2 regions of the Cellulomonas sp. PSBB021 genome follow, and region 1 is predicted to be linked to the other one. Evidence: predicted binding sites of a transcription regulator. Region 1 holds the regulator's gene; the other holds the start of a gene.
The links. Region 1 encodes HrcA, which represses chaperone genes, less so after heat shock. Its sites were predicted from a motif close to TTNGCACTCGNNNNNNNCGAGTGCNAA; they were not measured.
Positions count from the first base shown of each region.

Region 1 (15,169 bases):
CCTGCACGGCCTTCGCCATCGCGAGGTACGTCTTGCCGGTGCCCGCGGGACCGATCCCGAACGTGACCGTGTTGCGGTCGATCGCGTCGACGTACTCCTTCTGCCCGGCGGTCTTCGGCCGGATCGTCTTGCCGCGCGTCGACAGGATGTTGAACGTCAGGATGTCGGCCGGCCGCGCGTGCGACCCGGCGCTGAGCATCGCGACCGTGCGGCGCACCACGTCCGGGGTCAGCGGCGTCCCCGCGGCGGTCATCTCGACGAGCTCGTCGACGAGGCGCGTGACCAGCGCGACGTCGCCCGCGGGACCCGCGAGGCGTACCTCGTTGCCGCGCACGTGCACGTCGATGCCGGTGAACCCGGACTCGATCTCCTTGAGCACCTCGTCGCGCAGCCCGAGCAGCTCGACCATCGAGACCTCGGACGGGACGGTGATGCGGTGCTCGACGAGCGCGGGTGCGCCGGTGTGCGGCGCCGGGGTGCTCGCGCCGCGCGGGCGGGGTTCTGGTCGGCCATGTGCTCGGCGTGCGCCGTCGCTCCTTCGTCGTGGTCTGCTGCCCCATCCTACGGTCCCCGACCCCCGACTCTCTCGGCGGCTCCCGTGCCCCGAGCCCCGCCCCCGACCCGCCCCGGCCCCGACCCCGCGGTTGCTCCGGGCATCGGCGGCGAGAGCCGGAGGAACCGCGGGGTCGGCGTCGCAGCAGGTGGCGAGGGCGGACGTTGGTCCCGTGGAGGCGTCCGCCTGGTGGGACGAGACTGGGTGGGTCACCCGCGCGACGGGGCTCGGGTGAGCTACTCGCGGTCGGGCAAGGACGCCCGGCCGTACTCCCAGGAGGTGGAGCCGTGGCCGGCTACGTATGGGACTTCAGCGAGGGCGACAAGGATGCCCGCGACCTTCTCGGTGGCAAGGGTGCGGGACTGGCGGAGATGACCCGCCTGGGCCTGCCGGTGCCGCCCGGGTTCACGATCACGACACAGGCGTGCCGCGAGTACATGGCCGACGGCGACGTCCCGGCCGAGCTGCGCGTCGAGGTCACCATGGCGATGCGGCGGCTCGAGGACGCCATGCAGCGGCACTTCGGCGACCCGGCAGACCCGCTGCTCGTCTCGGTCCGCTCGGGCGCGAAGTTCTCGATGCCCGGGATGATGGAGACCGTCCTCGACGTCGGTCTGAACGACCTGACCGTGCACGGCCTCGCCGCGTTCACGGGCGACGAGCGCTTCGCGTGGGACTCCTACCGGCGGCTCGTGCAGATGTTCGGCCGCACGGTGCTCGGCATCCCGGGTGAGGAGTTCGCCGACGCGCTCGACAAGGCGAAGGCCGCCCGCGGCGTCAGCTCGGACGTCGAGCTCGGCACCGACGACCTGCGTGACCTCGTCGGGGCGTACAAGGACATCGTCCGCGAGCAGACGGGGCGCGAGTTCCCGCAGTCGCCGCGCGAGCAGCTGGACCTCGCGATCACCGCGGTGTTCAACTCGTGGAACACCGAGCGCGCACGGCTGTACCGCCGCAAGGAGCGCATCCCGGACGACCTCGGCACCGCGGTGAACGTGTGCGCGATGGTGTTCGGCAACCTCGGCCCCACCTCCGGCACCGGCGTCGCGTTCACGCGCGACCCCGCCACCGGCCGGTCCGGCGTGTACGGCGACTACCTCGCCAACGCGCAGGGCGAGGACGTCGTCGCGGGCATCCGCAACACCTCGGGACTCACCGAGCTCGAGCGGCTCGACCCCGAGGCGTACGAGGACCTGCGCCGCGCGATGCGCCGCCTCGAGACCCACTACCGCGACCTGTGCGACATCGAGTTCACGGTCGAGCGCGGCAAGCTCTGGATGCTGCAGACGCGCGTCGGCAAGCGCACCGCACCCGCCGCGTTCCGCGTCGCCGTGCAGCTCGTCGACGAGAACCTCATCACGATGGACGAGGCGCTCGACCGCGTGACCGGCGCGCAGCTGTCCCAGCTGCTGTTCCCGCAGTTCGACGCGGGCGCCGAGCGCGACCTGCTCGCCCGCGGCATGGCCGCGTCGCCGGGTGCGGCCGTCGGCATGGCGGTGTTCGACGCGGAGACGGCCCAGGAGTGGGCCGCCGAGGGCAAGGAGGTCGTCCTCGTCCGCCGAGAGACCAACCCGGACGACCTGGGCGGCATGATCGCCGCGGTGGGCGTGCTCACCGCGCGCGGCGGCAAGACCTCGCACGCCGCGGTCGTCGCACGCGGCATGGGCCGCACGTGCGTGGTCGGCGCCGAGGCGCTCGACATCGACCTCCCCGGCCGCCGCCTGCACGTGGGGCCGCGCACCGTGCACGAGGGCGACGTCATCGCGATCGACGGCACCACCGGCGAGATCTTCGTCGGGTCCGTGCCCGTGCAGCCCTCGCCCGTGAGCCGCTACCTCGACGACGGTCTCGACGTCGCGCTCGCCGAGGCCGCGGACGAGGAGACGGCCGAGCTCGTCGTCGCGGTCGACCGGATCCTCACGCACGCCGACGCCGTCCGCCGCCTCGGCGTGCGCGCGAACGCCGACACGCCCGAGGACGCCGCCCGCGCGCGCCGCCTCGGTGCGCAGGGCATCGGGCTGTGCCGCACCGAGCACATGTTCCTGGGCGACCGTCGCGTGCTCGTCGAGCGGGTGGTCCTCGCGACCGACGACGACGAGCGCCAGGCCGCGCTCGACGCGCTCCTGCCGGTCCAGCGCGAGGACTTCGTCGGGATCCTGCGGGCCATGGACGGGTTGCCGACGACGATCCGGCTGCTCGACCCGCCGCTGCACGAGTTCCTGCCCGACCTGACCGAGCTCTCGGTGCGCGTCGCGCTCGCCGAGTCGCGCGGCGAGGTCGACCCGCACGACCTGCACCTGCTCGCCGCCGTACGGCGCATGCACGAGGCGAACCCGATGCTCGGCCTGCGTGGCGTGCGCCTCGGGCTCGTGGTGCCCGGGCTGTTCGCGCTGCAGATCCGTGCGGTCTGCGAGGCGGCCGCGCAGCTGCTCACGGACGGCCTCGCGCCACGGCCCGAGATCATGGTCCCGCTCGTCGGCTCGGTGCAGGAGCTGCGGCTCGTGCGCGACGAGGCGCTGCGGATCATGGCGGACGTGTCGCAGGAGACCGGTCAGCCGCTCGACCTGCCGGTCGGCTGCATGATCGAGCTCCCGCGTGCGGCGCTCACCGCGGACCGCCTCGCGACGCAGGCGCAGTTCTTCTCGTTCGGCACGAACGACCTGACGCAGACCACGTGGGGCTTCTCGCGTGACGACGTCGAGGGCGCGTTCTTCCCGCAGTACAACGCGAACGGCGTGCTCGCGGTCTCCCCGTTCGAGACGGTCGACACCCGCGGCGTCGGGCGCCTCGTGCAGATCGCGGTCGAGGAGGGCCGCGCCGTGCGGCCCGACCTGCACCTCGGCGTATGCGGCGAGCACGGCGGCGACCCGGAGAGCATCCGGTTCTTCCACGCGGTCGGTCTGGACTACGTGTCCTGCAGCCCGTTCCGGGTGCCGGTCGCGCGGCTCGAGGCCGGTCGCTCCGCGGTCGCGGCGGCGAGCGACACGCGCTGACGGACCCCTTCCCGGCGGGGTGACGCCGGGCACGAGCACGGCGCCGGTCCGCGCGGAGATACGCGGGCCGGCGCCGTCGTGCTCAGCCCCAGCGGCCCAGGCGGGTCGCGAGCAGCGCCAGCGCGACCGGGCCCGCGGTGGACGTGCGCAGCACGTGCGGTCCGAGGCGCACGGGCCGCGCGCCCGCGTCGACGAGCCGCGCGAGCTCGTCGTCGCCGATGCCGCCCTCCGGACCCACGACGACGAGCACGTCGCCGTCCTGCGGGAGCTCGGCGCCCGCCAGGGGGTCGGTCGCGCTCTCGTGCAGCACCAGCACGGCTCCCCCGGCCGCGACCACCTCACGCGCGCGGACCGCGAGCGCCCGGGAGTCGAGCGCGACGTCCACGTCCGGCACCCACGCGCGGCGTGACTGCTTCGCGGCCGTGCGCACCGTGCCGAGCCAGCGCGCGCGGGACTTGGCGGCGCGCTCGCCGCGCCACACGACGATCGAGCGGTCCGCCTGCCACGGCACGACCGCGTCCGCGCCGACCTCGGTCGCCGCCTCGATCGCGAGCTCGTCGCGGTCGCCCTTCGCGAGCGCCTGCACGAGCACGAGCCGCACGCGGGGCGTGGGCTCCCGCACGAGCTCGAGCACCTCGACGTCGACGCCCTCGTGGCCGGCGTGCGCGACCACGCCGACGAGCCGGACGCCGCGCGTGTCGACCACGTCGACCCGCTCACCGCGCGCCCGGCGCTGCACGACGCCGGCGTGGCGGCCCTCGGTGCCGTCGAGCCGGAACGTGTCGCCCACCGCGAGGGCGTCGAGACGGCCGGGGTCGACGACGAAGACGGGTGCGGTCATCGGCTACGGGTCCAGTCCCGCACGCTCAGCGGCCGGCGAGCTTGTCGCGCAGCTTGCCGAAGACGCCCTGGTGCGCGGCGGCGAGCCGGCCCTCGGGGCGCTCCTCGCCGCGCAGCGCCGCGAGGCGGCGCAGGAGCTCGGCCTGCTCGTCGTCGAGGCCGGTCGGGACGGTCACCTCGACGTGCACGTGCAGGTCGCCGCGTCCGCCGACGTGCAGGTGCCCCACGCCGAGCCCCTTGAGCGTCACGACCTGCTCGGGCTGCGTGCCGGGGCGCAGGTCGACCTCCTGCTCGCCGTCGAGCGTCTCGAACGTGAGCACGGTGCCCAGCGCGGCGGCGGTCATCGGCACGGACAGCGTCGCGTGCAGGTCGTCGCCGTCGCGCGTGAACACCTCGTGCCGGCGCTCGCGCACCTCGAGGTACACGTCACCGGGCGGGCCACCCGCCGGGCCGACCTCGCCCTGGCTCGTGAGCTTGATGCGCGTGCCGGTGTCGACGCCCGCGGGGACGTCCACCGCGATCGTGCGGCGCGCCCGCACGCGCCCCTCGCCCGCGCACTCGGTGCACGGCTCCGGGATCGTCGTGCCGAACCCGCGGCACGCCGCGCACGGCTGGTTCGTCATGACCTGGCCGAGGAACGAGCGCGCCACGCGCTGCACCGTGCCCCGGCCGTGGCACGCCTCGCACGTCCGCGGCGAGGTGCCGGGCCGGCAGCAGGACCCCTGGCACGTGGGGCACACCACCGCGGTGTCGACCGGGACCTCGCGGTGCGTGCCGAACGTGACCTCCGCGAGGTCGAGGTCGAGGCGCAGCAGCGCGTCCTGGCCGCGCCGCGCGCGCGGGATCGGGCCGCGCTGCGCGCCCGCACCCGTCGCGGCGCCGAAGAACGTCTCGAAGATGTCCTGGAACCCGAAGCCGCCGCCCATGCCGCCGCCGGGCGACGACGGGTCGCCCCCCAGGTCGTACGCGCGGCGCTTCTCCGGGTTGCCGAGCACCTCGTAGGCGCGCGAGACGTCCTTGAACCGCTCCTCCGCGGCCGGGTCGTCGCCCGCCACGTCCGGGTGGTGCTCCCGGGCGAGCTTGCGGTACGCCTTCTTGATCTGCTCGGGCGTCGCGTCGCGCGGGACGCCGAGGATCGCGTAGTAGTCGGTGCTCACGTGGTGGTCTGCTCGCTTCCTGGCGGGCTCGTCGGATGGTCGGGACGCCGGGCGTCCGCGGTGCGTGGCCGGGGGCTACCCGGCGAGGATGCGCGTGAGGTAGCGCGCCACGGCGCGCACGGACGCCATGGTCGCGGGGTAGTCCATGCGGGTCGGACCGATCGCGCCGACCCGGGCGACCGAACCGCCCTCGTCGCCGTACCCGCTCGTGACGAAGCTCGTCTCGACCAGACCGTCGTGCTGCGTCTCGTGCCCGATCCGCACCGAGACCGCGGCCGTGTCCTCGGCCATCTCGGACAGCAGGCGCAGGAGCACGACCTGCTCCTCGAGCGCCTCGAGCACCGGACCGAGGCTGCGCGCGAAGTCCGTGCCCCCGCGGGCGAGGTTCGCCGTGCCCGCGAGCACGACGCGCTCCTCGCTCTCCTGCGCGAGCGTCTCCTCGACCACGCCCACGACCTGGCGCAGCAGCGCGAGGTCGTCGTCGGTGTACCGCTCCGCGAGCTCGTCGACCACGCCGCGCAGCTCCGCGAGCCGGCGGCCGGCGACGCGCGCGTTGAGCGTCGCGCGCAACTGCGCGACGCCGAGCTCGTCGAGCTCGGCCGACGCCTCGAGGGTGCGCTGCTCGACGCGGCCGGTGTCGGTGATGAGCACGACGAGCAGGTGTCGCTGGCCCACGGGCACGAGCTCGATGTGGCGCAGCGCGGAGCGCCGCAGCGAGGGGTACTGCACGACGGCGACCTGGTGCGTGAGCTGCGCGAGCAGCCGCACCGAGCGGTCGACGACGTCGTCCAGGTCGACCGCGTCCTCGAGGAACGCGCCGATCGCGCGCTTCTCGGGCCCGGACAACGGCTTGACGGTCGTCAGGCGGTCGACGAAGACGCGGTACCCCTTGTCGGTCGGGATGCGACCGGCGGACGTGTGCGGCTGAGCGATGAAGCCGCTCTCCTCGAGAGCGGCCATGTCGTTGCGGATCGTCGCCGACGACACCCCGAGCGCGTGCCGCTCGACCAGCGCCTTCGAGCCCACGGGCTCGCTCGTCGAGACGTAGTCCTCGACGATCGCGCGCAGCACGTCCATCCGCCGCTCGTCGCTCATCTCGCCTCCGTCCGTCGCGCCGCCCGCTGCCCGTCACTGGTAGCACTCGCCTCGTCCGAGTGCCAATCCTACGCCGCGCGCGGGCGCTGCCGCCCGAGCGGTCCGTGGGCACCCTAGGGTGACGGACCGACGGACCGCGACGAGGGAGAGCCAGGCTGATGGATCGCTACGGGTCGGACGTGCTGGGCGGCGGACGTGCCGAGCACCACCGAGGACCGCGGACGTCGCGTCCGCAGGCCGCCGAGCGCGGGCTCGTCGTGGAGGAGGTCACCACCGGGTGGGTGGGTGCCGTGGTGCGCGTCGAGAAGTCGGGCGGGCAGCACGTCGTCGTGCTCGAGGACCGCAAGGGCCGCACGCGCACGTTCCCGCTCGGGCCGGGGTTCTGGGTCGACGGCGAGCCGGTGGTCCTCACGGCGCCCGTGACGTCGACGGCGCCGCGTCCGCCCGAGCGAACCGCGTCCGGCTCGCGCGCCGTCCAGGGCGCCCGGGCGCGGGTGGCGCGGGGCAGCCGCATCTGGGTCGAGGGCCGGCACGACGCCGAGCTGGTCGAGAAGGTGTGGGGCGACGACCTGCGCGTCGAGGGGGTCGTGGTCGAGCTGCTCGAGGGCGTGGATCACCTGGTCGAGGCGCTGCGGGAGTTCTCCCCCACCCCCGAGCGGCGCGTCGGCGTCCTCGTCGACCACCTGGTCGCGGGGTCGAAGGAGGCGCGGATCGCCGCCGAAGCCGTGCGCGTCGCGCCCGCGGGCACGGTCCTGGTGCTCGGGCACCCCTACGTCGACGTGTGGCAGGCCGTGCGTCCCGCGCGGCTGGGCCTGACCGCCTGGCCGACGATCGAGCGCGGCACCGAGTGGAAGCTCGGGATCCTGCGCGAGCTCGGCTGGCCGGCGGCCGACCAGGCCGACGTCGCGCAGGCCTGGAAGCGGATCCTCGGCACGGTGCGCACCTTCGCCGACCTGGAGCCCGCGCTGCTCGGCCGCGTCGAGGAGCTCATCGACTTCGTCACGGCCTGACGACGGACGGGCCCCCGCGCTGCGGCGCGGGAGCCCGTCCTCGGTTCCGGACCGGTCAGGGGACGACCGGCTCGCGGTTCAGCCGGCGGTACACGTAGGTCTGCGCGAGCAGCGCGACGGGCAGCGTGACGAGCGTGCCGACACCGCACACGAGGCCACCGACGGCGCTCGCGAGCGCGACGCCGAGGAAGATCAGCAGCGCGGGCACGATGTTGTCCCTGACGAGCTGGAAGCTGGCCTTGAGCGCGTCCACCGCGCCCGAGCCGCGGTCCACGACGTAGTACAGCGTGAACTGCGCGAAGAACGCGACCACGATGCCCGGCAGGTAGCACAGCGCGTAGCCGACGGCCGTCAGCACGGCGACCAGCAGCGACGCCAGGATCACCGCGGGCAGGTTCTTGAACTTGAAGAACGTGTCGACGGTCAGCGCCTCGCCACGGCTGATCCGCAGCGCGCCCTGCACGAAGCCGGCCTGCACGATCGACAGCACGAGCACCGCGACGACCGAGATCAGCGCCGTCGAGAGCAGCACGGCCGCGAAGCCCGGGCCCGACCCGAAGGTGATGTTGCCGTCGTCGTCGATCGTGGTCTCCGACGTGCGCAGGAACAGGCCCGCGATCACGAAGTACCAGATGCCGATGACGACGATCGAGCCGACGACGTACGCGACGATCGCGATGAGGATCGGCGAGAGGTTCTCGGTGAACTTCTTCCAGCCCCACTTGAAGCCCTCGACGACGTCGACGCTCTGGTCGCCGCCGTAGCCGCCCGGGGCGGGCGGCGGCGGGTAGCCGCCGGGGGGCGGCGGGGTGGCGCCCGCGGGGGGCGGCGGGTAGGCACCGGCGGGAGGCGGCGGGTAGGCACCCTCGGGCGCCGGCGGCGTGGGCTCCTGCGGTCCGGGCGGGACCGGGTTGCTCCCGTCGTCCGGCCGCGGCGTGGTGTCGCTCATGCGTCTCCTTCGTCAGTGGGCCGGGGGTGGCCCCACGAAAGCGAACCGAAGTGCACCAGTCGTGTCAAGGAACCGTGCAGACCCTGTGGACGACCCCGAACGACTACCCTGCGACCAGCACAGTCGCCGCCTCACCGATCCGGGTGACGTCCGACACGCGCCCACCGACACGACGGAGGTACCTCGTGAGCACGACCCCCCGAACGGCCAGGGCTGGGACTCGGCCCCGCCGCCGCCCGCGTACGGCGCGGGCCCGCAGCCGCTGCGGCCCGACGAGGAGAAGATGTGGGCGATCCTCGCGCACGTCCTGCCCCTGATCGGTCTCGGCTTCATCGCGCCGCTCGTGATCTGGCTGGTGTTCCGCGGCCGCGGCCCGTACCTGGAGAACCAGGCGAAGGAGTCGCTGAACTTCCAGATCACCGTGCTCATCGCGGTCGTCGTGGGCTCGATCCTCACGATCGTGCTGGTCGGCTTTGTCATCCTCGCCGTCGTCGGCATCGGTGCGCTCGTGCTCGAGATCATGGCCGCCGTCGCTGCGAGCCGCTTCGAGTGGTACCGCTACCCGCTGACCCTCCGCCTGGTCAAGTGACGCGGCGCTCGCGGGCGGTGCTCAGGCGCCGAAGCCCGCGAGCGTCCGCACGACGAGGTCCGCGAGCAGCCGCCCGCGGCGCGTGAGCACCAGACGCCGCGCGGTCAGCAGCGTCCGACCGTCGACGAGCCCGTCGGCGACGAGCCCGGCCACCCGGCTCCGCTCGTCGTCGGCGAGCTCGTCGAGCGGCATCCCCTCGGCGAGCCGCACGTGCAGCATGAGCCGCTCGAGCGCGGCCCCCTCCTCGTCGACGACCTCCCGCCCGGCCGCGGGGCTCAGGCCCGCGTCGAGGCGCGCCGCGTACGCGCGCGGGTGCTTGACGTTCCACCAGCGCACGCCACCGACGTGCGAGTGCGCGCCCGGCCCGACGCCCCACCAGTCGTCGTCGCGCCAGTAGGCGAGGTTGTGCCGGCACGCGTGCTCCGCGCCGCGCGCCCAGTTCGAGACCTCGTACCAGCCGAGCCCCGCCGCGGTCAGCAGGTCGTCCGCGAGCTCGTACTTGGCGGCCTGGTCGTCGGAGTCCGGCAGCGTGAGCTCACCGCGACGGACCTGCACCGCCATGCGCGTGCCCTGCTCGACGACGAGCGCGTACGCCGAGACGTGGTCGACGCCGGTCGCGAGCGCCGACTCGAGCGAGACCCGCCAGTCGTCGAGCGACTCCCCCGGCGTCCCGTAGATCAGGTCGAGCGACACGTCGAGCCCGGCGTCCCGCGCCCACCGCACGACGTCGGGGATGCGTGCCGGGTCGTGCGTGCGCTCGAGCGTGCGCAGCACGTGCGGCACGGCCGACTGCATGCCGAACGACACGCGCGTGAAGCCACCGGCCGCGAGCGCCGCGAGCGACCGCGGGGTCACCGAGTCGGGGTTCGCCTCGGTCGTGACCTCGGCGTCGTCGGCCAGGCCCCAGGCGTCGTCGACCGCACGGAGCATCCCGACGAGGTCGTCGGCCGGCAGGACGGTGGGCGTGCCGCCGCCGACGAACACCGTCGACACCCGCCGCTCCGGCAGCCCGGCGTCGCGCAGCACCCGCGCGCCCAGCGCGACCTCGCGCATCGCGGTCGCGGCGTACGAGACCTGGCTCGCCCCGCCGCCCAGCTCGGTCGCGGTGTAGGTGTTGAAGTCGCAGTACCCGCAGCGCACCGTGCAGAACGGCACGTGCAGGTACACCCCGAACGCGCGCGCGTCGGCGCCCTCGACCACCGACGAGGGCAGGGCGCCGTCGTCGGGAGCGGCGTCGCCGTCGGGCAGGGCGGGACTCACGGGCGGCTCACAGCGGGAGGTGCGTCACTTCTTCTTGGCGTCCTTGGGCGCCGCGGAGTCCGACGACAGCGCGGCGATGAAGGCCTCCTGCGGCACGTCGACCCGACCGATCGTCTTCATCCGCTTCTTGCCCTCCTTCTGCTTCTCGAGCAGCTTGCGCTTGCGCGTGATGTCGCCGCCGTAGCACTTGGCCAGGACGTCCTTGCGGATCGCGCGGATCGTCTCGCGCGCGATGACCCGGCTCCCGACGGCCGCCTGGATCGGCACCTCGAACTGCTGGCGCGGGATGAGCTCCTTGAGCTTGGCGGTCATCATCACGCCGTACGCGTACGCCTTGTCCTTGTGCACGATCGCGCTGAACGCGTCGACCTGCTCGCCCTGGAGCAGGATGTCGACCTTCACCAGGTCCGCGACCTGCTCGCCCGAGGGCTCGTAGTCGAGGCTCGCGTAGCCGCGCGTGCGGGACTTGAGCTGGTCGAAGAAGTCGAACACGATCTCCGCGAGCGGCAGCGTGTAGCGCATCTCGACGCGGTCCTCGGACAGGTAGTCCATGCCGAGCAGGTCGCCGCGCTTGGACTGGCTCAGCTCCATGATCGCGCCGACGAACTCGCTCGGCGCGAGGATCGTGGCCTTGACGACGGGCTCGCGGACCTCGCGGATCTTGCCGCCCGGGAACTCCGACGGGTTCGTCACGTGGACCTCCGTGCGGTCCTCCATGACGACGTCGTAGACGACGTTCGGGGCGGTCGAGATGAGGTCGAGGTCGAACTCGCGCTCGAGCCGCTCGCGGATGATCTCGAGGTGCAGCAGGCCGAGGAACCCGACGCGGAACCCGAACCCGAGCGCGACGGACGTCTCCGGCTCGTAGTTCAGCGCCGCGTCGTTGAGCTTGAGCTTGTCGAGCGCGTCACGCAGCGCGGGGTAGTCCGAGCCGTCGATCGGGTACAGGCCCGAGAACACCATCGGCTTGGGGTCCGAGTAGCCGCCGAGCGCCTCCGCGGCGGGCTTGGCCGCGTTGGTCACCGTGTCGCCGACCTTGGACTGCCGCACGTCCTTCACGCCCGTGATGAGGTAACCGACCTCGCCGACGCCCAGACCCTTCGTCGGGACCGGCTCGGGGCTGATCACGCCGATCTCGAGGAGCTCGTGCGTCGCCTTGGTCGACATCATCGCGATGCGTTCGCGCGGGTTGAGGTTGCCGTCGACCACGCGCACGTACGTGACGACGCCGCGGTAGGTGTCGTAGACGGAGTCGAAGATCATCGCGCGCGCCGGCGCGTCCGCGGCGCCCACGGGCGCGGGGATGGTCCCGACGATGCGGTCGAGCAGCGCCTCGACGCCCTCGCCCGTCTTGCCGGACACCTTCATGACGTCGCCCGGGTCGCCGCCGACGAGGCCCGCGATCTCCTCCGCGTACTTCTCGGGCTGCGCGGCCGGCAGGTCGATCTTGTTGAGCACCGGGATGATCGCGAGGTCGTTCTCGAGCGCGAGGTAGAGGTTCGCGAGCGTCTGCGCCTCGATCCCCTGCGCGGCGTCGACGAGCAGCACCGCGCCCTCGCACGCGGCGAGCGAGCGCGACACCTCGTACGTGAAGTCCACGTGACCGGGCGTGTCGATCATGTTGAGCGCGTAGGCGGTGTCGCCGACCTGCCACGGCATGCGCACGGCCTGCGACTTGATGGTGATGCCGCGCTCGCGCTCGATGTCCATGCGGTCGAGGTACTGGGCCCGCATCGCGCGCGCCTCGACGACGCCCGTGAGCTGCAGCATCCGGTCGGCCAGGGTCGACTTGCCGTGGTCGATGTGGGCGATGATGCAGAAGTTGCGCAGGAGCTCGGGCGCGGTGGCGGCAGGGCGGATGCGCGCTGCGGCTGCGGCACTCGGGATCGGGGACACGCGGCGGGTGCTCCGGTTCTCGTCGGGGTTACGGCCGGCAGGCCCCGGTCGACCGGGACTCGCCGTGCGGTGCGGTGCTCGAGGACCTGGCGGAAGATGCCCGGGACTCGGCCGGACCGGCACTCGTGGGTGTCGGTGCCCGGCGCCACCATGGTCCCATGACCTGGGCCCCGTACGACGCCGCGACCGCCGAGCCGCCCGCACGCGCCTCGGACGGTGCGCCTTCCCCCGCACCGCTCGGGCTCGACCACCTCACGCACCTCGTGGCGGCGCAGGACGCGTTCCTCGCCTCGATCGCCGAGGTGGACCCGACGACGCGCGTGCCGTGGTGCGGGCGCTGGCGCGTGCGCGACCTCGTCGTGCACCTGGGACGCATCCACCACTGGGCCGCGGGCCAGGCGTCGAAGCGGCAGGAGACACCGCTGGGACGCGGGCCGTTCGTGCTCGACACGTTCTACGCGACCCAGGCCGCCGAGCTGCGCGAGACCCTCGTCCGCCTCGGCGACACCGAGGGCTGGACCCTGGTCGGCAACGGTCCCGCGTCCTGGTGGCGCCGCCGCCAGCTCCACGAGACGACCGTCCACCTGTGGGACCTGCGCACCGCGGGTGGGCTTCCCCTCGACGACGACGCCGCCGTGTGGTCCGACACGGTCGACGAGGTCGTCACCGTCATGCAGCCCCGCCAGCAGGCGATGGGGCGCATGCAGCCCCTGCCCGCCCCGGTGCGCCTCGTCGCGACCGACGCGGACCAGACCTGGCTGCTGGGCGGCACGGGCACACCCTCCGTCACGGTCGAGGGCACCGCGCAGGACCTCGCGCTCCTGGTGTGGGGCCGCCGGTCGCCCGACGAGGTCGCGGTGCGCGGTGACGCCGCCGCACTCGACGACGCGCTCGCCCGCCGCCTGACGCCCTGACGGCGCTCCGTCCGGTTGCGGGTTGGTGTGACCGCGGCCACAGTCGAAGGACGGTCGGCAGCGAGCGCAGCACCACGCACGGCCCGCGCTGACCTGCCACCGCACCACCAACCCACAGGAGGTCGCGTCATGTCCGTCGCCCGCATCACCACCATCAGCGCCCGCTCCGAGAAGAGCTTCGACGACGCCGTACGGCTCGGGGTCGAACGCGCGTCGGCGACCCTGCGCAACGTGTCGGGCGCGTGGGTCAAGGACCAGAAGGTCGAGGTGGCCGACGGCACGATCACCGCGTACCACGTGGTGCTGGAAGTCACCTTCGTCCTCGAGTGACGTGCCCATCGATGCGCCCCGCGCCCATCGGGCCGCGGGGCATGTCCGCGCTCCAGGGCCGGACGCTCGTCCACAGCCTGGCGGAAGATCGCTCCACGCCATGTCCGCTTTGAGTACCTTCGGGCCATGCAACCAACGGTGGCTTCTTCCACACCCGCTGAGGCTCGGCTCCACCGACGCTCCGCTCGCCGTCTCACGTGGAGCGCCCTCACTGCCTTCGCTCTGGTCGTCGCCGCGGTCGCGGGGTGTTCTCCGGAGCCCGCGGACATCGCCGCCACACGATCTCCCGCGACGCGCGGTGCCATGCCCTCGCCATCGCCTACCGCGCCGCCGACACCCGAGGCGGCCCAGACCACCGCAGTGCCCCCGGTCCCAGGAACCGATCCGACGACCCGGCCGCAGCGGCCCGCCGCATTCGATGGCCCCGCCGACAAGGAGTCGGCAGGAGCGATCGCCGAGTACTACCTGCACCTCTTCGCCTACGCCGCGGCCACGCACGATCTCGATGAGATGAAGGAACTCACGTCGAGCACGTGCACGTACTGCAACAAACTCATCGACCTCATCGAGCAGTACGAAGCCGAGGGAGTCGTCACCGAAGGTGGCGCAATCCGAGTCGACGACATCGCTGTCATGGACCGAAGCGACACGCTCTTCACAGCGACGGTCACCTACACCCAGGCTGCATCGCGCGAGATCGGCCCTGGGGGCGACGTCGTTGCCGAGGGGTCAGGAGGCAAGCGCGTTCACGAGATCGACGTCCTGAAGCACGAGGGTTCGTGGGTGGTGACGGCGTGGCTCAGCCGTTGACCAGTGCGGCATGCCGTGCGGTTGTCATCGCTCTCGCGCTCTCGTCCGGGTTCGTCGTCGGCGCTGCAGGTCGGGCGGCCGCACTCGAGACAGACGAGGACATCGTCGGCGGCGACATCTTCCTTCGCGCTCGCCAGGCGACCGACGGCTTGAACCACTACGAAGACGACCCCGGGCGAGGTGCGTACGAGTGGAAGCGCGACCTCCCGTGCTGGAGCCGTGCTCCGGAGATCGACGACGTCAGCCACGATCTCTGCTGGGGTGGATCGGCAGTCCAGCACGATCCGCCTGAGTGTGAGGACGGCGACGCGCTCCAGCCGATCTGGCGTCGCATACGGGACGTGAACCCGTGGGAGCAGCAGGTGGGATGGCACTGCCCGGAGGACCTGCTCCCCGCCGTCGCCGAGGACGACTTCCGGCAGCTGACGATCACGCCGCTGCGAGCGCACATGCAACCGGATCGGGGTGAGGTCCTCGTCAACAAGCCCACGATCGTCTACACGGAGGCAGAACCGGCCACCTTCCGGACGGAGCTCCTGGGGTTCGGACTCGATATCGAGGCGACACCGATCGCTTTCGTGTGGGACTTCGGCGACGGCGAGCGTCCGTTGGAGACGACGAGTCCCGGTCACCCCTACCCCGACCACGACCTGGCGCGGTCGTACCGTGAGCCCGGGAGCGCGCGGATCACCCTGTACACGACATGGACGGGTCGCTACCGAGTGGACATCGACCCGTTGCACAAGTGGCGCGACATCGACGGCACGGCGTTC
Region 1 covers NZ_CP021430.1:1,532,735-1,547,903, forward strand. Annotated here, with positions in the region: gene CBP52_RS06905 (PhoH family protein) at 1-433, opposite strand, end outside; gene ppdK (pyruvate, phosphate dikinase) at 841-3,546, shown strand; gene CBP52_RS06915 (16S rRNA (uracil(1498)-N(3))-methyltransferase) at 3,629-4,387, opposite strand; gene dnaJ (molecular chaperone DnaJ) at 4,413-5,543, opposite strand; gene hrcA (heat-inducible transcriptional repressor HrcA) at 5,619-6,638, opposite strand; gene CBP52_RS06930 (DUF3097 domain-containing protein) at 6,797-7,648, shown strand; gene CBP52_RS06935 (hypothetical protein) at 7,704-8,597, opposite strand; gene CBP52_RS06940 (DUF4870 domain-containing protein) at 8,881-9,186, shown strand; gene hemW (radical SAM family heme chaperone HemW) at 9,208-10,446, opposite strand; gene lepA (translation elongation factor 4) at 10,471-12,342, opposite strand; gene CBP52_RS06955 (maleylpyruvate isomerase family mycothiol-dependent enzyme) at 12,501-13,256, shown strand; gene CBP52_RS06960 (dodecin family protein) at 13,386-13,586, shown strand; gene CBP52_RS06965 (DUF6318 family protein) at 13,890-14,396, shown strand; gene CBP52_RS06970 (hypothetical protein) at 14,381-15,169, shown strand, end outside.

Region 2 (15,169 bases), 1.8 Mb from region 1:
ATGATCCCGACGATCGGCGCGAACAGCGCACCGCCGATCGCGGCGAACGCGGCCGCGAGCGCGTACGCCAGCACCTTGACGAGCGCCGGGTCGTAGCCCAGGAACCGCACGCGGTTCTCCTGGTCGCGCACGGCCACGAGCAGCTCCCCGTACCGCGAGCGCATGACCAGGCGCACGACGAGCACCATCACCAGCAGCGTGCCCGCGGCGATGTAGTAGAGCATCCGCTTGTTGACCGGGTCGGACAGGTCGAACCCGAAGAAGGACCGGAACCCGTTGAGCCCGTTGGTCCCGCCCGTGACCTTCTGCTGGCCGATGAGCAGGATCGCGAACGCCGCGGCGAGCGCCTGCGACAGGATCGCGAAGTACGCGCCGCGCACACGCCGCTTGAACACCGCGAGCCCGAGCAGCGCGGCGAGGCCTGCGGGCAGCAGCAGGATCGCGAGCACGGTGACGGCCGGGCTGCGCAGCGGCTCCCACCACGCCGGGACGGTGCCGTCGCCGTACAGCAGCATGAAGTCCGGCACGCCCCCGGGGCCTGCGTCGGAGAGCTTGAGGTGCATCGCCATGAGGTAGCCGCCGAGGCCGAAGAACACGCCCTGCCCGAGCGTGAGCATCCCGCCGCGACCCCATGCGAGCCCGATGCCGACTGCGACCATCGCGAGGCAGCAGAACTTGGCGAGCAGGTTGAGCCGGAAGTCCGACAGCACCCCGGGGGCGACGACGAGCAGGAGCAGCCCGGCCACGCCCAGGCCGACGAGCAGGCGCGCCCGCTCGTTCCCCCAGATCCTCGCGACGGCGCTCATGCCAGGCTCCTCGTCCGGACGGCGACGAGCCCCTGCGGCCGCACCTGCAGGAACGCGACGATGATGACGAACACGAGCACCTTCGCGATGCTCGCCGTGCTCGTGTACTCGATGCCGGCCTGCAGCAGCCCCAGCCCGAGCGCCGCGATCACCGCGCCCTTCAGCTGCCCGATGCCGCCGACCACGACGACGAGGAACGCGTCGACGATGTAGTTGGTGCCGAGCGTCGGGCCGATCGACCCGAGCAGCGTGAGCGCGACCCCCGCCACGCCCGCGACCCCGGAGCCCAGGAAGAACGTGAGCCGGTCGGTCGCGCGGGTCGAGATGCCGGCGGTCTCCGCGAGGTCGCGGTTCGCGACCGTCGCGCGGATGCGCCGGCCCAGCGGCGTGAGCTTGAGCGCGAGGCCGAGCGCGACGACCGCGAGGGTCGCCAGGCCCAGGATGAACAGCCGCGTCTTCGGCACGCCCACGCCGAGGATCTCGACCGCGCCGGACAGCCACGCCGGGGCGCGCACGTCGACGTTCGGCGCACCGAACACGTCACGCGCGAGCTGCTGCAGCACGAGCGCGACGCCGAACGTGACGAGCAACGTGTCCAGCGGCCGGTGGTACATGCGGGAGATCAACGTGACCTCGAGGACCAGGCCGAGCAGACCGCCGACGAGGAACCCGATGACGAGCGACACGAGCAGCGAGACGCCCGCGTCGGCGACCACCTTCTGCACCACGAACGCGGTGTACGCGCCGGCCATCATGAACTCGCCGTGCGCCATGTTGATGACGCCCATCTGCCCGAACGTGAGCGCCAGGCCGAGCGCCGCGAGCAGCAGCACCGACCCGAGGCTCAGCCCGGCGAAGAGCTGGGAGACCAGGGCTTCCATGCACCCCGTCCTTCCTGCGTCCCGGGTGGGACGCGGCCGACCTCCCGCGGGAGGGGGCGGTGACCCGGCGCACGGAGAGAACGCCGGGCCACCGCCCGTCAGGGTGGGTCAGGACAGGCCCTCGGCCCAGTCGTAACCCTCGAGGAACGGGTCCGGGTCGATCGGGCCGTCGGACTCCCACACCGGGTAGATCAGGCCGTCGGCGTCGATCTTGCCGATGAGCGCGGTCTTCGCGATGTGGTGGTTGTCGCCGTTCACGGTGACCGTCCCCTCGGGGGCGTCGAAGCTCACGCCGTCCGCCGCGGCCTGCACGTCCGCGACCGCGAACGACTTCGCCTTCTCGACCATGCCCTTCCACAGGTAGAGCGAGGTGTAGGCGGCCTCCATCGGGTCGGACGTCACGCGGTCGTCGCCGTACTTGGCCTTGAACGCCTTGACGAAGGTCGCGTTCTGCGGGCTCTCGACCGTCTGGTAGTAGTTCCAGGCGGTGAGCTGGCCGACGATGTTGTCGACGCCGATGCCGCCGACCTCCTCCTCGGCGATCGACACCGAGACCACCGGGGTCGTCTCCGCCGTCAGGCCGACGTTCTTGTACTCCTTGAAGAACGCGACGTTCGAGTCGCCGTTGAGCGTGTTGAACACCGCCTCGGCGCCCGAGCCCTTGAGCTTGGTGACGATCGTCGAGAAGTCCGTGTGGCCGAGCGGCGCGTACTCCTCGCCGACGATCTCGATCCCGTTCGCCTCGGAGTAGGCGATGATCTCCTTGTTCGCGGTCCGCGGGAACACGTAGTCGGAACCGACGAGGAAGACCTTCGTCACCCCCTGCTCCTTGAGGTAGTCCATCGCGGGGATGATCTGCTGGTTCGTCGTCGCGCCCGTGTAGAAGATGTTCGGCGACGCCTCGAGACCCTCGTACTGCACGGGGTAGAACAGCAGGCTCTTGTTGCTCTCGAAGACCGGCAGCATCGCCTTGCGCGACGACGAGGTCCAGCCGCCGAACACGGCCGCGACGCAGTCCGACTTGATGAGCTTCTCCGCCTTCTCGGCGAACACCGTGGGCTCGGACGCGCCGTCCTCCGCGACGATCTCGAGCTTCTTGTCGAGCACGCCGCCCGCGGCGTTGATCTCCTCAGCCGCGAGGTCGAGCGCATCCCGGACGGTCTGCTCCGAGATCGCCATGGTGCCGGACAGCGAGTTGAGGAAGCCGATCTTGATGCTGTCGCCGTCCGTCTTGACGCATGACGCCGCCGAGGTGGACGACGCCTCGTCGTCCGTGCGGGAGCCGCAGGCGGACAGGGCGAGGAGGGCGACGAGCGCCCCGGAGGACAGTGCGAGCGCGCGGGTGGTGCGGATCGATCTGGTCACGGAGGAGACCCTTTCGTCGGGGCTGTGCTCACGAGCGGAACCGGACGCGGGCTCAGGCACCGCGCGACACCGCGCTGTGTCCCGGGGTGTATACATCCCTGTGCCCATGACGCAGGACGGTAGGGACCGGGTGTTTCGGGCACCGACCCGGCGGCGTGAACGGGGTGTTTCGGACGTGTCCCGATCCGGTCACGCCCGTCCCGGCCGGGCGCGGGCACGGGCACGGGCGCGGGCGGGCCTACGCTGCCCCCATGCACCTGCGTCCCCTCGACCAGTCGGCCAAGCTGCAGCACGTCCTGTACGAGATCCGCGGGGCGACGCTCACCGAGGCGGCACGGCTCGAGGCGGAGGGCCACGCGATCCTCAAGCTCAACACGGGCAACCCCGCCGCGTTCGGCTTCGAGGCGCCGCACCAGATCGTGCGCGACATGATCGCCGCGATCCCCACCGCGCACGGGTACAGCGAGTCGCAGGGCATCCTGTCCGCGCGGCGAGCGGTCGTCACGCGCTACGAGACCGAGCCCGACTTCCCGACGTTCGACGTCGAGGACGTCTACCTCGGCAACGGCGTCTCCGAGCTCATCACCATGGTCATGCAGGCGCTGCTCGACGAGGGCGACGAGGTGCTGATCCCCTCCCCCGACTACCCCCTGTGGACCGCGATGACGTCGCTGTCCGACGGCAAGCCGGTGCACTACCGCTGCGACGAGTCGCAGGGCTGGCAGCCGGACCTCGAGCACCTCGAGTCGCTCGTCACGCCGCGCACCAAGGCGCTCGTCGTCATCAACCCCAACAACCCGACCGGTGCGGTGTACTCACGCGAGACGCTCGTCGCGCTCGCCGACATCGCGCGCCGACACTCGCTGCTGCTGCTCGCCGACGAGATCTACGACCGGATCCTGTTCGACGGCGCGGTGCACACGCCGCTCGCGTCCGTCGCGCCGGACCTGCTGTGCCTGACGTTCAACGGGCTGTCGAAGACGTACCGCGTCGCCGGGTACCGCTCCGGGTGGATGGTCGTCACCGGGCCGCGGGAGCACGCGTCCGGGTTCCTCGAGGGCATCCAGTTGCTCGCATCCACGCGACTGTGCGCGAACGTGCCCGCGCAGCACGCGCTGCAGGCCGCGCTCGGCGGCGTGCAGTCGATCGAGACGCTCGTCGCGCCCGGCGGACGCCTGCACGAGCAGCGCGACGTCGCCTGGCGCGGGCTGACCTCGATCCCGGGCGTCACGTGCGTGCGCCCCGACGGCGCGCTCTACCTGTTCCCGCGCCTCGACCCCGAGGTGCACGAGATCCACGACGACGCCCGCCTGGTCTACGACCTGCTCGTGAGCGAGCACATCCTGCTGGTGCAGGGCACCGGCTTCAACTGGCCGGACCCGGACCACCTGCGCATCGTCACGCTCCCCGAGGCGCGTGTCCTCGGCGAGGCCGTCGAGCGCCTGGGCAACTTCCTGGCCTCCTACCGCCAGTAGCGCGCGGCCCTCAGGACGCCGCGAACCGCGCGTGCACCCGCACCGCGACGGACAGCTCGTCCGGCTTGAGGTCGAGCCGACCCTCGGCGGCGTCCGCGACCATCGCGCGCGCCGCCGCGAGGACCGGCGGCTCGTCGCCCGGTGAGCCCGGACCCGGGTCGCCCAGCATCCCCGGCTCGGCCACCGCGAGCGGCCGCACGTCCCGCATCCCCAGCGCGCGGGCGTAGGCGCGCGCCCGGTCGACCGCATCCGCGACCGCACGCTCGCGCGCGTCCTCGAGCAGGCGCGTGCGGGTCGGGTCCGTGAGCGCCCACTGCACGCCCAGCACCGTGACGCCGTCGAGCACCGCGACCTGCTCGACCCACGCCGCGAGCCGCGCCAGGTCCGCGAACGTCGCCTCGAGCTGCACCGACGCGTGGTGCACGAGCGGCGGGCGCGCACCCTGGTCGCTCCACGGGCGCTGCGCCCACACCGCGAGCCGCTGCGACGCCCACCACGTGACCGGCCCGGCGCTCTCGTCGTGCATCGACCGGACCTGGTCGACGAGCCGCGCGTGCGCGTGCGTGGTGCGGCGCACCGCGTCGTCGCGCACGTCGGACTCGAACCCGACGTCGAGCGACACGGTCCCCCGCTCCGCGGCGTGCCGGTGCTCGAACCGGCCCTCGACGGTGACGACGGTGTCCTGCACACGCCGAGGCTAGCCGCGCAGGGCCGCGTCGCAGCGGGTGAAAGCGCCGGCTGCGCGTCAGCCCATCGCCTCCGCGCGCAGCACACCGGTCCCCCGCCGCGCGCGCGTCCGTCCCGCGCGACCGCGCAGCGCGACGACGACCGCCGCGCCGACCGCACCCGCGAGGGCCGCGACGAGCACGTCGTCGGTCGCCACGTGCCGCCCCGTGTGCAGGAGGTGCTGCAGCCCCTCGACGAGCACCGCGACCGCCGCCATCGCGAGCGCGGGCCGCACGACACCCCACCGCAGCCGCGCCGAGAGCAGACCCCCACCCACGACGAACAGCAGCGCCGTCCCGCCGAGCTGCACCGCGGGCACCTCCCACGAGCCGGCGTCGAGGCCCGCGGGCATCCCTGTGAACGGGGCGAGGTCCGGTCCCGGGTCGCTCGGGTACGGCAACGGGCGCAGCATCACCGCGAGGAGCGCGATCGCCCACGCGACGACCAGCGCCTCGCCGACCGACCGCCACACCGCGGACGCGCTGCGCTCGACCCCCCGGTACGCCCACGAGCCGAGGAACACGCCACCGCCGACGACCACGCCCAGCACGGTCGCCACGGTTCCCAGATCCGACACGTCACGCCACAGTCCTGTCACCGGAAGCCCCCCGCCCCGTCGCGCCAGGCCGCCTCACCGGACGGCGGAACGACACTACCGGGTGAAACCGGGCGCCGACGAGCCCCCCGCACCCGCCGGTCGGCCCGCACACGCCGGACGGGCCGGCCGCCCGAAGGCGACCGGCCCGTCCTGGGTCGTGCAGTGCTGCGTCAGGCGCGTGCGACGCGCCCGGGCAGGACCGGCTGAGGCAGGCTCAGCGGTCGGCTCAGAAGCCGCCGCCGAAGTCCTCGCCGCCACCGGCGGGGGCCGCGGGGGCCTTCTCCGGCTTGTCGGCGACGACGGCCTCGGTCGTGAGGAAGAGCGCGGCGATCGACGACGCGTTCTGCAGCGCGGAGCGCGTGACCTTGACCGGGTCGTTGACGCCCGCGGCGAGCAGGTCCTCGTAGTCGTTCGTCGCGGCGTTCAGGCCGTGGCCGGTCGGGAGGTTGCGCACCTTCTCCGCCACGACGCCACCCTCGAGACCGGCGTTGACCGCGATCTGCTTGAGCGGGGCCTCGATCGCGAGCTTGACGATCTGCGCACCGGTCGCCTCGTCGCCCTCGAGCTTGAGGCCCTCGAACGCCGTCTTGCCGGCCTGGATGAGCGCGACGCCACCACCGGCGACGATGCCCTCCTCGACGGCCGCCTTCGCGTTGCGCACGGCGTCCTCGATGCGGTGCTTGCGCTCCTTGAGCTCGACCTCGGTGGCCGCGCCGGCCTTGATGACGGCGACGCCGCCGGCGAGCTTGGCGAGGCGCTCCTGGAGCTTCTCGCGGTCGTAGTCCGAGTCCGAGTTCTCGATCTCGGCGCGGATCTGGGTCACGCGACCCGCGATCTGCTGCGCGTCGCCCGCACCCTCGACGATCGTGGTCTCGTCCTTGGTGACGACGATCTTGCGCGCCGTGCCGAGGACCTCGAGGCCCACCGTGTCGAGCTTGAGGCCGACGGTCTCCGAGACGACCTGGCCGCCCGTGAGGATGGCCATGTCCTGCAGCATCGCCTTGCGGCGGTCGCCGAAGCCGGGGGCCTTGACGGCGACCGACTTGAACAGGCCACGGATCTTGTTCACGACGAGGGTCGCGAGGGCCTCACCCTCGACGTCCTCGGCCACGATGAACAGCGGCTTGCCGGACTGGATGACCTTCTCGAGCAGCGGGAGCAGGTCCTTGACGTTCGAGATCTTGCCCTCGACGAGCAGGACGTACGCGTCCTCGAGGACGGCCTCCTGGCGCTCCGGGTCGGTGACGAAGTACGCCGACAGGAAGCCCTTGTCGAAGCGCATGCCCTCGGTGAGCTCGAGCTCGAGGCCGAGCGCGTTGGACTCCTCGACGGTGATGACGCCTTCCTTGCCCACCTTGTCGAGGGCCTCGGCGATGAGCTCGCCGATCGCGGTGTCACCGGCGGAGATGGCGGCCGTGGCGGCGATCTCCTCCTTGGTCTCGACCTCCTTGGCCTGCGCGAGCAGGGCGGCGGTGACGGCCTCGACGGCCTTCTCGATGCCACGCTTCAGCGCGATCGGGTTCGCACCCGCCGCGACGTTGCGCAGTCCCTCGCGCACGAGCGCCTGGGCCAGGACGGTCGCCGTCGTCGTGCCGTCACCGGCGACGTCGTCGGTCTTCTTGGCGACCTCCTTGACGAGCTCCGCACCGATCTTCTCGAAGGGGTCCTCGAGGTCGATCTCCTTGGCGATGGAGACACCGTCGTTCGTGATCGTCGGCGCGCCCCACTTCTTGTCGAGCACGACGTTGCGGCCCTTCGGGCCGAGCGTGACCTTCACGGTGTCGGCGAGGACGTTCAGACCCCGCTCGATGCCGCGGCGGGCCTCCTCGTTGAAGGCAATGATCTTGGCCATGTGGCGAGCGATCCTTCGCTTGGGTTCGGGTCGGCCGGTCGGTGCCCGCGACGGACGACGACCGGGCGCGCGGTCTTGTCCCGCACACCCGACGCCTCACCTGACGGCCGGGGTGGTTCTGTCACTCTCAACCCGAGAGTGCTAAGTCAATGGTTAGCACTCGACCCCTGCGAGTGCAAGCACGCATCCCCGTCCGCGCCCCGCCCTTCACGCACCGCGAACACGCCCGGCCCACGGCGCCCGCGGACGCGGGCCCGAACGGGCCGTCCGGACCGCCCCGCTCGGCTAAGGTCCGGGACGTGCCCGGTGACGACGCCCGCACCTCCCGCAGCCGACGACGCACGCGTCTCGTCGTCGGCGCGCTGGCGGCCGCCGGGGCGGTCGCCGCCGCGGTGCTCCCGGTCACCACGGCCCGGCCCGCGGCCGCGGCCGCGGAGCCTGCGGCCCTCCCGTACGCGGTGGTCCCGCTGCACCAGACCGGCGTCGCGCTCGCCCCCGACGGCTCGGTGGTCGAGCTCCCCGCCGACGCCGACGTCGCCTACCTCGACGGCACTCGCGTGCTCGACCCGCGCGTGGGCCACCTGGGCTCGGTGCTGCGCGGCGAGGCGGGTGCGCCCGGCGTCTCCGCGGCACGTCGGCTCGCCGACGAGCAGGCGGCCTGGCTCGCGCAGGGCACGGTCCCGGGCGCCGGCGGCCCCTACGAGGACCTCGCGCGCGACGCGCTGCTGGACCTGCGCACGCTGCTGCTGCCGGACGGCGCGGTCGTCGCGGGCTGGACGCCGGCCTGGCGGTACGTGTGGCCGCGGGACGCGTCGTTCGTCGCCGTCGCGCTCGCGCGCACCGGGCACCCGGCCGACGCGCTCGAGGTGCTGGGCTTCCTCGCGGACGTCCAGCGGGCCGACGGCGGGTTCGAGGCGCGCTACCTGCCCGACGGCTCGGGCCCGCCCGACGACCGCACGCCCCAGACGGACGGCCAGGGCTGGGCCATGTGGGCCGCGGGGCTCGTGCTCGACGAGGTGCCACCGGGCACCGCCCGGACCGCGGCCGCGCACCGACTCGCCCCGCTCGTCGCGGCCGCGGTCGACGGCACCGCCGCGCTGCTCGACCCTCGCGGGCTGCCGCCGGCGTCCCCGGACTACTGGGAGCGCGACGAGACCCGGCTGACCCTCGGCACGGTCGCACCGCTCGTCGCCGGCCTCGAGCAGGCCGTCGCGGTCCTGCGGGAGGCGGGCGACGACGAGCGTGCGCTCCTCGCGCAGCGCACGGCGCGCACCGCGCGGGTGGCCGCGGTCGAGACGTTCGGCCCCGCCGGCTGGACCCGCTACCCGGACGGCGCCGACCACGACGCGGCCTCGGCGTTCGTCCTCGCGCCGTTCTGGCAGGCGCCCGCCGCGGGCGGACGCGACGCGTGGCTGCGCTCGATCACCGAGATGAGCCGACCCCTCGGCGTCGCCCCCGCGGGCGAGTGGCGGCGCGACGGCGTCACGTGGACACCGCAGACCACCCTGTACGCGTGGGTCGCCGCGGAGAACGGCGAGGACGAGCGCGCCCGGGCCTGGCTCGCGGCCGTCGACACGCACCGCACCCCGACCGGCTCGATCCCCGAGAAGATCCTCGCGGACGGCAGGCCGGCGGCCGTCGCGCCCCTCACCTGGAGCGCCGCGTGCGCGCTGCTGGCGATCGACGCCCTCGACCGCTGACCGCCGCCGCGGGCAGCTACCGGGTGAGCTACGAGGTGAGGCTCAGAGCGGGCGGACCTGGTCGGCCTGCGGGCCCTTGGCGCCCTGCCCGACCTCGAACTCGACCTGCTGACCCTCCTCGAGGCTCCGGTACCCGTCGACCTGGATCGCGGAGAAGTGCACGAACAGGTCCGCACCTCCCGCGTCCGGCGTGATGAAGCCGTAGCCCTTCTCCGCGTTGAACCACTTCACCGTGCCGTGCGCCATGCCGTCAGCTCCTTGCTGGGGAGAACCTCCCACGCCGCTGCGCGGGGTGCGCCGAAGCCTAGTGGGAGCGCACCCGCCGCGAACAGAGCCCGTCCGAGACCTGTGGAGGACGGCTCAGGGCAGCGCGGAGACGAGCACCACGACGACGCCCGACGGCGCCTGCGCGGGGTCGAGCTCCACCGCCGAGATCCCGAGGGCCGAGGCGACCACCGACGCGGTCGTCGAGTCCTCCTCGGAGGCGTAGTACACGGTCGACGCCTCGGGCTTGGTGCCCGTGAAGTTCGTCGGGACGACCTCGGTGAAGCCGGCCTGCTCGAGCCGCTCGGCGCCCTTCGCGGCGAGGCCCTGGATGCCGGCCGCGTTGTACACCGTGACCGTCGTGGCGAAGTCCGGTGCGGGAGCGCTCGTCTCCTCCTGCGTCGGCTCCTGCTCACCCGCGGGCTCGGTCTCCTCGCCCGTCGGCTCGGCACCCGGCGTCTGCGGCGCGGTGGCGGTCGGTGCCGGCGTCTCGTCGGCGTCGCTGCCGCCGGACGAGATCGGGAGGTCGCCGCCGCGCGTGGCGAAGGCGACGATGCCGTACGCGAGGGCCGGTGCGAGCACCAGGACCACGAGGAACGGCCACCAGCGGCTCCATGCCGAACGGGGCGCGCGGTGGACGCCGCGGGGGGCGGTGGGGTCCGGGGGCGCGTCGAACTCGTCGTCCGGGTACGGGTAGTCGGCCTTGCTCACGGCAGGAAGGCTATCCGGCCCGACGCCGTGCGCATGCACCGGCGCGGCGGACACGCTCACGCACGGGTGACGACACGCGGGCGAGCCGCGCGAGCGGGGTCAGGCGTCGACGCCCAGCCGGCGCGCCGTGCGGGCCCGCTGACGCGACTGGCGCATCCGGCGCAGGCGCTTGACGAGCATCGGGTCGTGCGCCAGGGCCGCCGGGTCGTCGATCAGCGTGTTGAGGATCTGGTAGTACCGCGTGGCCGACAGGTCGAACAGCTCACGGATCGCCTGCTCCTTGGCGCCCGCGTACTTCCACCACTGACGCTCGAACGCGAGGATCTGCGCGTCCCGCTCGCTCAGCCCCTCGACCTCGCCCGCGGGCATCGGCTCGAGCTGTGCGGTCGAGAGGGCTGCGTCCATGAGCGCCAGGATAGGCCGCGAACCACACCGGTGTCATTCGCCCGCCCGAGCCCGGCCGCGGGGCCGCGCCCGCGGTTCACCCGCCCGCCGGTAGGGTCCAGCGCGTGGTTCCCGCACCGCTGTCCGAGCTCGTCGCACCCGACTGGGCCGCCGCCCTCGCCCCCGTCGAGGCCCACGTGCACGCCGCCGGGCGGTTCCTGCGCGACGAGGTGGCCGCGGGCCGCGAGTACCTGCCCGCACCCGACGCGATCCTGCGCGCGTTCCACCGCCCGCTCGCCGACGTGCGCGTGCTCGTCGTCGGCCAGGACCCGTACCCCACGCCCGGGCACCCCATGGGGCTGTCGTTCTCCGTGCAGCCCGACGTGCGGCCCGTGCCGCGCTCGCTCGCCAACATCTTCCGCGAGCTCGTCGACGACCTCGACGCGCCCGCCCCGACGAGCGGCGACCTGACGCCGTGGGCGGACCAGGGCGTGATGCTGCTCAACCGGGTGCTCACCGTCCGGCCGGGCGCACCCGCCTCCCACCGCGGCAAGGGGTGGGAGGCCGTCACCGACCGGGCGATCGCCGCGCTCGTCGAGCGTGGCGGACCGCTCGTCGCGATCCTGTGGGGGCGCGACGCGCAGACCCTCAAACCCGCGCTGGGCCGGGTGCCGACCGTCGAGTCCGTGCACCCCAGCCCGTTGTCCGCGTCGCGCGGGTTCTTCGGCTCGCGGCCGTTCTCCCGCGTGAACGAGCTGCTGGTCGCGCAGGGCGGGACCCCCGTCGACTGGCGCCTGCCGTAGTCAGCACGTGCAGCTCGGCGTCGCGCCGTTCTGCGCACCTGCCTCGAAGAGGTCGATCTCGACGTTCGTCCCGGGGCGGCGGTCCACTCCGGGAACAGCCGCGCAGGTCGATCGCCGTGTCGGGGTCGACCGCGGTCGCGCTGGCGGAGAGGCAGAATGTCCGTCGTGTCGACTGACGAGGGCGTGCGCTGGAGCCGGTACGTGGCCGTGGGTGACTCGTTCACCGAAGGGCTGTGGGACTCGCCCGACGGACGGGCGCCGGCCGACCCGACCGCCCCCCTGCGCGGCTGGGCGGACGTGCTCGCCGCACGCCTGTCCGCACGGCGGGTCGCCGGCGGCGGGGCGCCGCTCGAGTACGCGAACCTCGCGATCCGCGGGCGGCTGCTGCGCCCGATCCTGCGCGACCAGGTCCCGGCGGCGCTCGGCCTCGAGCCCGACCTGGTGAGCCTCATCGGCGGCGGGAACGACATCCTGCGGCCCGCCGCCGACGTCGACCGGCTCGCGCGCGACCTCGAGGCCGCCGTCGCCCGGCTGCGCGCGGCAGGCGTCGACGTGCTCCTCGGGACCGGCGTCGACACCGTGGACAGCGGGCTCCTGCGCGCGACCCGCTCGCGGGTCGCGACGTACAACACGCACATCTGGTCGATCGCGCACCGGCACGGTGCGCACGTCCTCGACCTGTGGGGCATGCGCTCCCTGCGCGACTGGCGCATGTGGGCCGACGACCGCATCCACCTCACCACGCAAGGGCACGCACGGGTCGCGCAGGCCGCGCTCGTCGCGCTCGGCCTGCCGCCCGACGAGGAGCGCTGGGACGACCCGCTCGCCCCGCAGCCGCCCACGCCCCGGCTCGACCGGCTGCGCGGCGACGCCCGCTGGGCACGCGAGCACGTCTACCCGTGGGCCACCCGGCGGCTGCACGGGCGCTCGTCGGGCGACACCCGCACGCCCAAGCGGCCCGCGGCCGCCCCCGTCACGTCCGAGGAGGGCTGAGCCCGGCCCGTCAGCGGGTCGCGCAGTAGGTGAACACGTAGGTCTGGGTACCCGAGATGTTCGCCGCGGTGTTGCTCGTGAACCGGAACTTGTTGCCGCCCAGGTCGGTGCGGGTGAGCTGCCAGAAGTTGTCGGTCAGCTCCGACCACCCGGACCCTCCCACCGCGGCGCGCGCCGCCGACATGTCGATCTCGGCGGTCCACCCGAAGAAGAACCGCGACGTGCCGTTACCCGTGACGGTCGCCGTCACGCACGCCTGCGTCGCGGTCCACGCGGGGCTGTTCGTGTACGTCACCGTGTACGCCGACGGCGTCTGGACACCCGGCGGCAGGTTGTAGTTGCACACCTGGAAGCGCAGCGTCGTGGCGCTCGTGATCGTCGTGACCGGCGCGTCGACGTCCGGCTTCCCGGCGATCAGCGCGGTCATCGCGGTGTGGTCGTACGTGATGCCGAGCTTCCACGCGATGTCCGCACCGCCGGGCGCGTTGAGCAGCGCGAACTGGCTCGTCGTCCCGTTGAACGGCGCCTGCGCCAGGTCCATCTTCAGCTGCCACGGCACGGGCGTGGTCGACGTCGTCGAGACCGTCGCGGTGAAGCACACCTGCACGGGGTTGTTGGTGACGAGCGTCCACTCGATGTTCGGCATCACCGTGTTCCCGTTGCCGGGGCTCACGGGACCGGCGGGCGGCGTGTAGGCCCACGTGGCGGGGACGGGCCAGCCGTTGACGGTCACCCAGGCACGCCCGCTCCCCGTGACCGGGGGCGTGAACGCCGGGCCCGTCGCGGTGAACGCGCCACCCGTGATCGCGGACGACGACGACGAGACGAACGCCTGCGTCCACGCACCCGTGGAGCCCGACGCGACCCGCACCGCACCGATCGTGCACCCACCCGCGAGGCCCGACACCGCGACCTGCGTGAACTGGCCCGCGCTCGACGTGCCCGTCGGGCTGACCGTCACCGGGCCCGGCGCGCAACGCGCGAGCTGCTTCGCCGTCGGGCGGACCGGAGACATCAGCGACAGCCCGGCCGCCTGGGCACCGGCGACCGACAGGACCGCGAGCGCGAGCACGACGAGCAGCGCCACCACCGGGTGGCGTCGCGGGGCTCGGGCACGCGTGGGCATGTCGGTCCTCTCCGGTCAGTCGGGGGGAGCGGTCGAGGCGGCGTCGGGGTGGGAGCCGGTGCCCGGCCCACCCGCGGCCTCGTCGTCGGACCCGCGCTCGGCGGAGCCGTCGTCCCCGGGCTCGTCGTCCACGTCCTCGTCGGCCATGTCCTCGTCGGCTATGTCCTCGTCGTCCACGGGCTCGTCGTCCACGGGCTCGGCGTCCTTCGACGGCCAGGCCCACAGCGCGAGCGCCAGGAACAGCAGCCCGAGCCACAGGTACGCGTTGGTCACGACGCGCAGCGCGAGCCCGATCTTCGGGATGTGCGCCTGCGCGACGCCGAGCACCTCGTCGCCCGCGGGCTCGAACGGGTCCGTGAAGGAGTTGTTGTCGCCGCGCACCACCCACCCGTCGGCGTCACCGCCGATGACACGGTGGATGATGCGCACGCCGTGCTCCGAGGCGGGCGCGTAGACGATCACGTCCCCCACCTCGGGCTCGCCGCAGCGCGAGATCACGATGTCGCCCGTGTGGTACGTCGGCTCCATCGAGTGACCGTTGACGTAGGTCAGCGTGGTGCAGCCGCCCAGGCTCGTCGGCCACACGAACCACGCCGCCAGCAGCGCGGCCGCGTAGAACAGGACGGTCGGGACAGTGCGCAGCACCCGACGCGCGGGGGGCGCGTCGGGTGCTGCGGCGACGACCGTGCCGGGCACGAGGCCTCGGGTCAGCTGTGCAGCGAGAGGGCGAAGCCCGTGATCGAGGCCGGGTCGACGCCGGACGGGGCCGCGACGGTCAGGACGCCGGCGGCGGCGTTGCCCGTGGCGAGCGCCTGCCAGTCACCGGTGGTCTTGTAGGCCACCGAGTACTTCGCGCCCTGCGTCGCGCACGCGGCGTCGATCGAGCTGAACGTGATGTTCGGGACCTTCCACGGGTTCGTCGTCGTCCCGTCGAACGTGGGGGCGCTGAACGCGACCGCGACGGCGGACGACTGGCACTCGCCCGAGACGGTCACGTTGCCGGCCTGGAACTGGCCGCCCCAGCTGAGGTTGAGCTGCGACGCGGAGGCGAGGGACAGACCGGCGACGCCGACGAGCGCGAGGCCGACGGCGATGGCCTTGCGGCGGTTGTTCTTGGTGCGCATGGGGTTCTCCTGGAGGGGGAGGCGGACGGCGGCTCCGGGGGTGGGCGCCGAGCGGCCCGCTCACGCGGACGAGATCGACGGTAGGACGGTTGTCGGAGCGCTCCCATGGCCGGGTGAGGTGCTGCCACCCACCGCGCCGGGTATGCCGGTTTATTTCACCCTGGACAACCGTCCAGGTATCAGGACATCTCCCGAGAAAGCGGTCGCCACCTGCGACGCGGCCGTTCGGGTGACATCTCAGAGCGGGAGCCGCGCCTCCAACCGCGCGCCCCGGGGACGCAGCGCCTCCAGACGCACCGTCCCACGCACCAGATGCAGCCGCGACGCGAGCCGCGCGGTGCCCCCGCCGGGGTCGCTGCCC
Region 2 covers NZ_CP021430.1:3,518,390-3,533,558, reverse strand. Annotated here, with positions in the region: gene urtC (urea ABC transporter permease subunit UrtC) at 1-806, opposite strand, end outside; gene urtB (urea ABC transporter permease subunit UrtB) at 803-1,687, opposite strand; gene urtA (urea ABC transporter substrate-binding protein) at 1,796-3,052, opposite strand; gene CBP52_RS16215 (pyridoxal phosphate-dependent aminotransferase) at 3,304-4,527, shown strand; gene CBP52_RS16210 (SIMPL domain-containing protein) at 4,538-5,215, opposite strand; gene CBP52_RS16205 (hypothetical protein) at 5,273-5,812, opposite strand; gene groL (chaperonin GroEL) at 6,078-7,703, opposite strand; gene CBP52_RS16195 (glycoside hydrolase family 15) at 8,003-9,403, shown strand; gene CBP52_RS16190 (cold-shock protein) at 9,446-9,649, opposite strand; gene CBP52_RS16185 (LytR C-terminal domain-containing protein) at 9,764-10,378, opposite strand; gene CBP52_RS16180 (DUF3263 domain-containing protein) at 10,478-10,783, opposite strand; gene CBP52_RS16175 (uracil-DNA glycosylase) at 10,888-11,565, shown strand; gene CBP52_RS16170 (SGNH/GDSL hydrolase family protein) at 11,722-12,558, shown strand; gene CBP52_RS16165 (hypothetical protein) at 12,569-13,684, opposite strand; gene CBP52_RS16160 (signal peptidase I) at 13,700-14,380, opposite strand; gene CBP52_RS16155 (hypothetical protein) at 14,392-14,808, opposite strand; gene CBP52_RS16150 (sensor histidine kinase) at 15,046-15,169, opposite strand, start outside.
Region 2: groL (chaperonin GroEL) is a predicted target of HrcA. The motif match lies at 7,857-7,883, and genes of this name have one in related genera.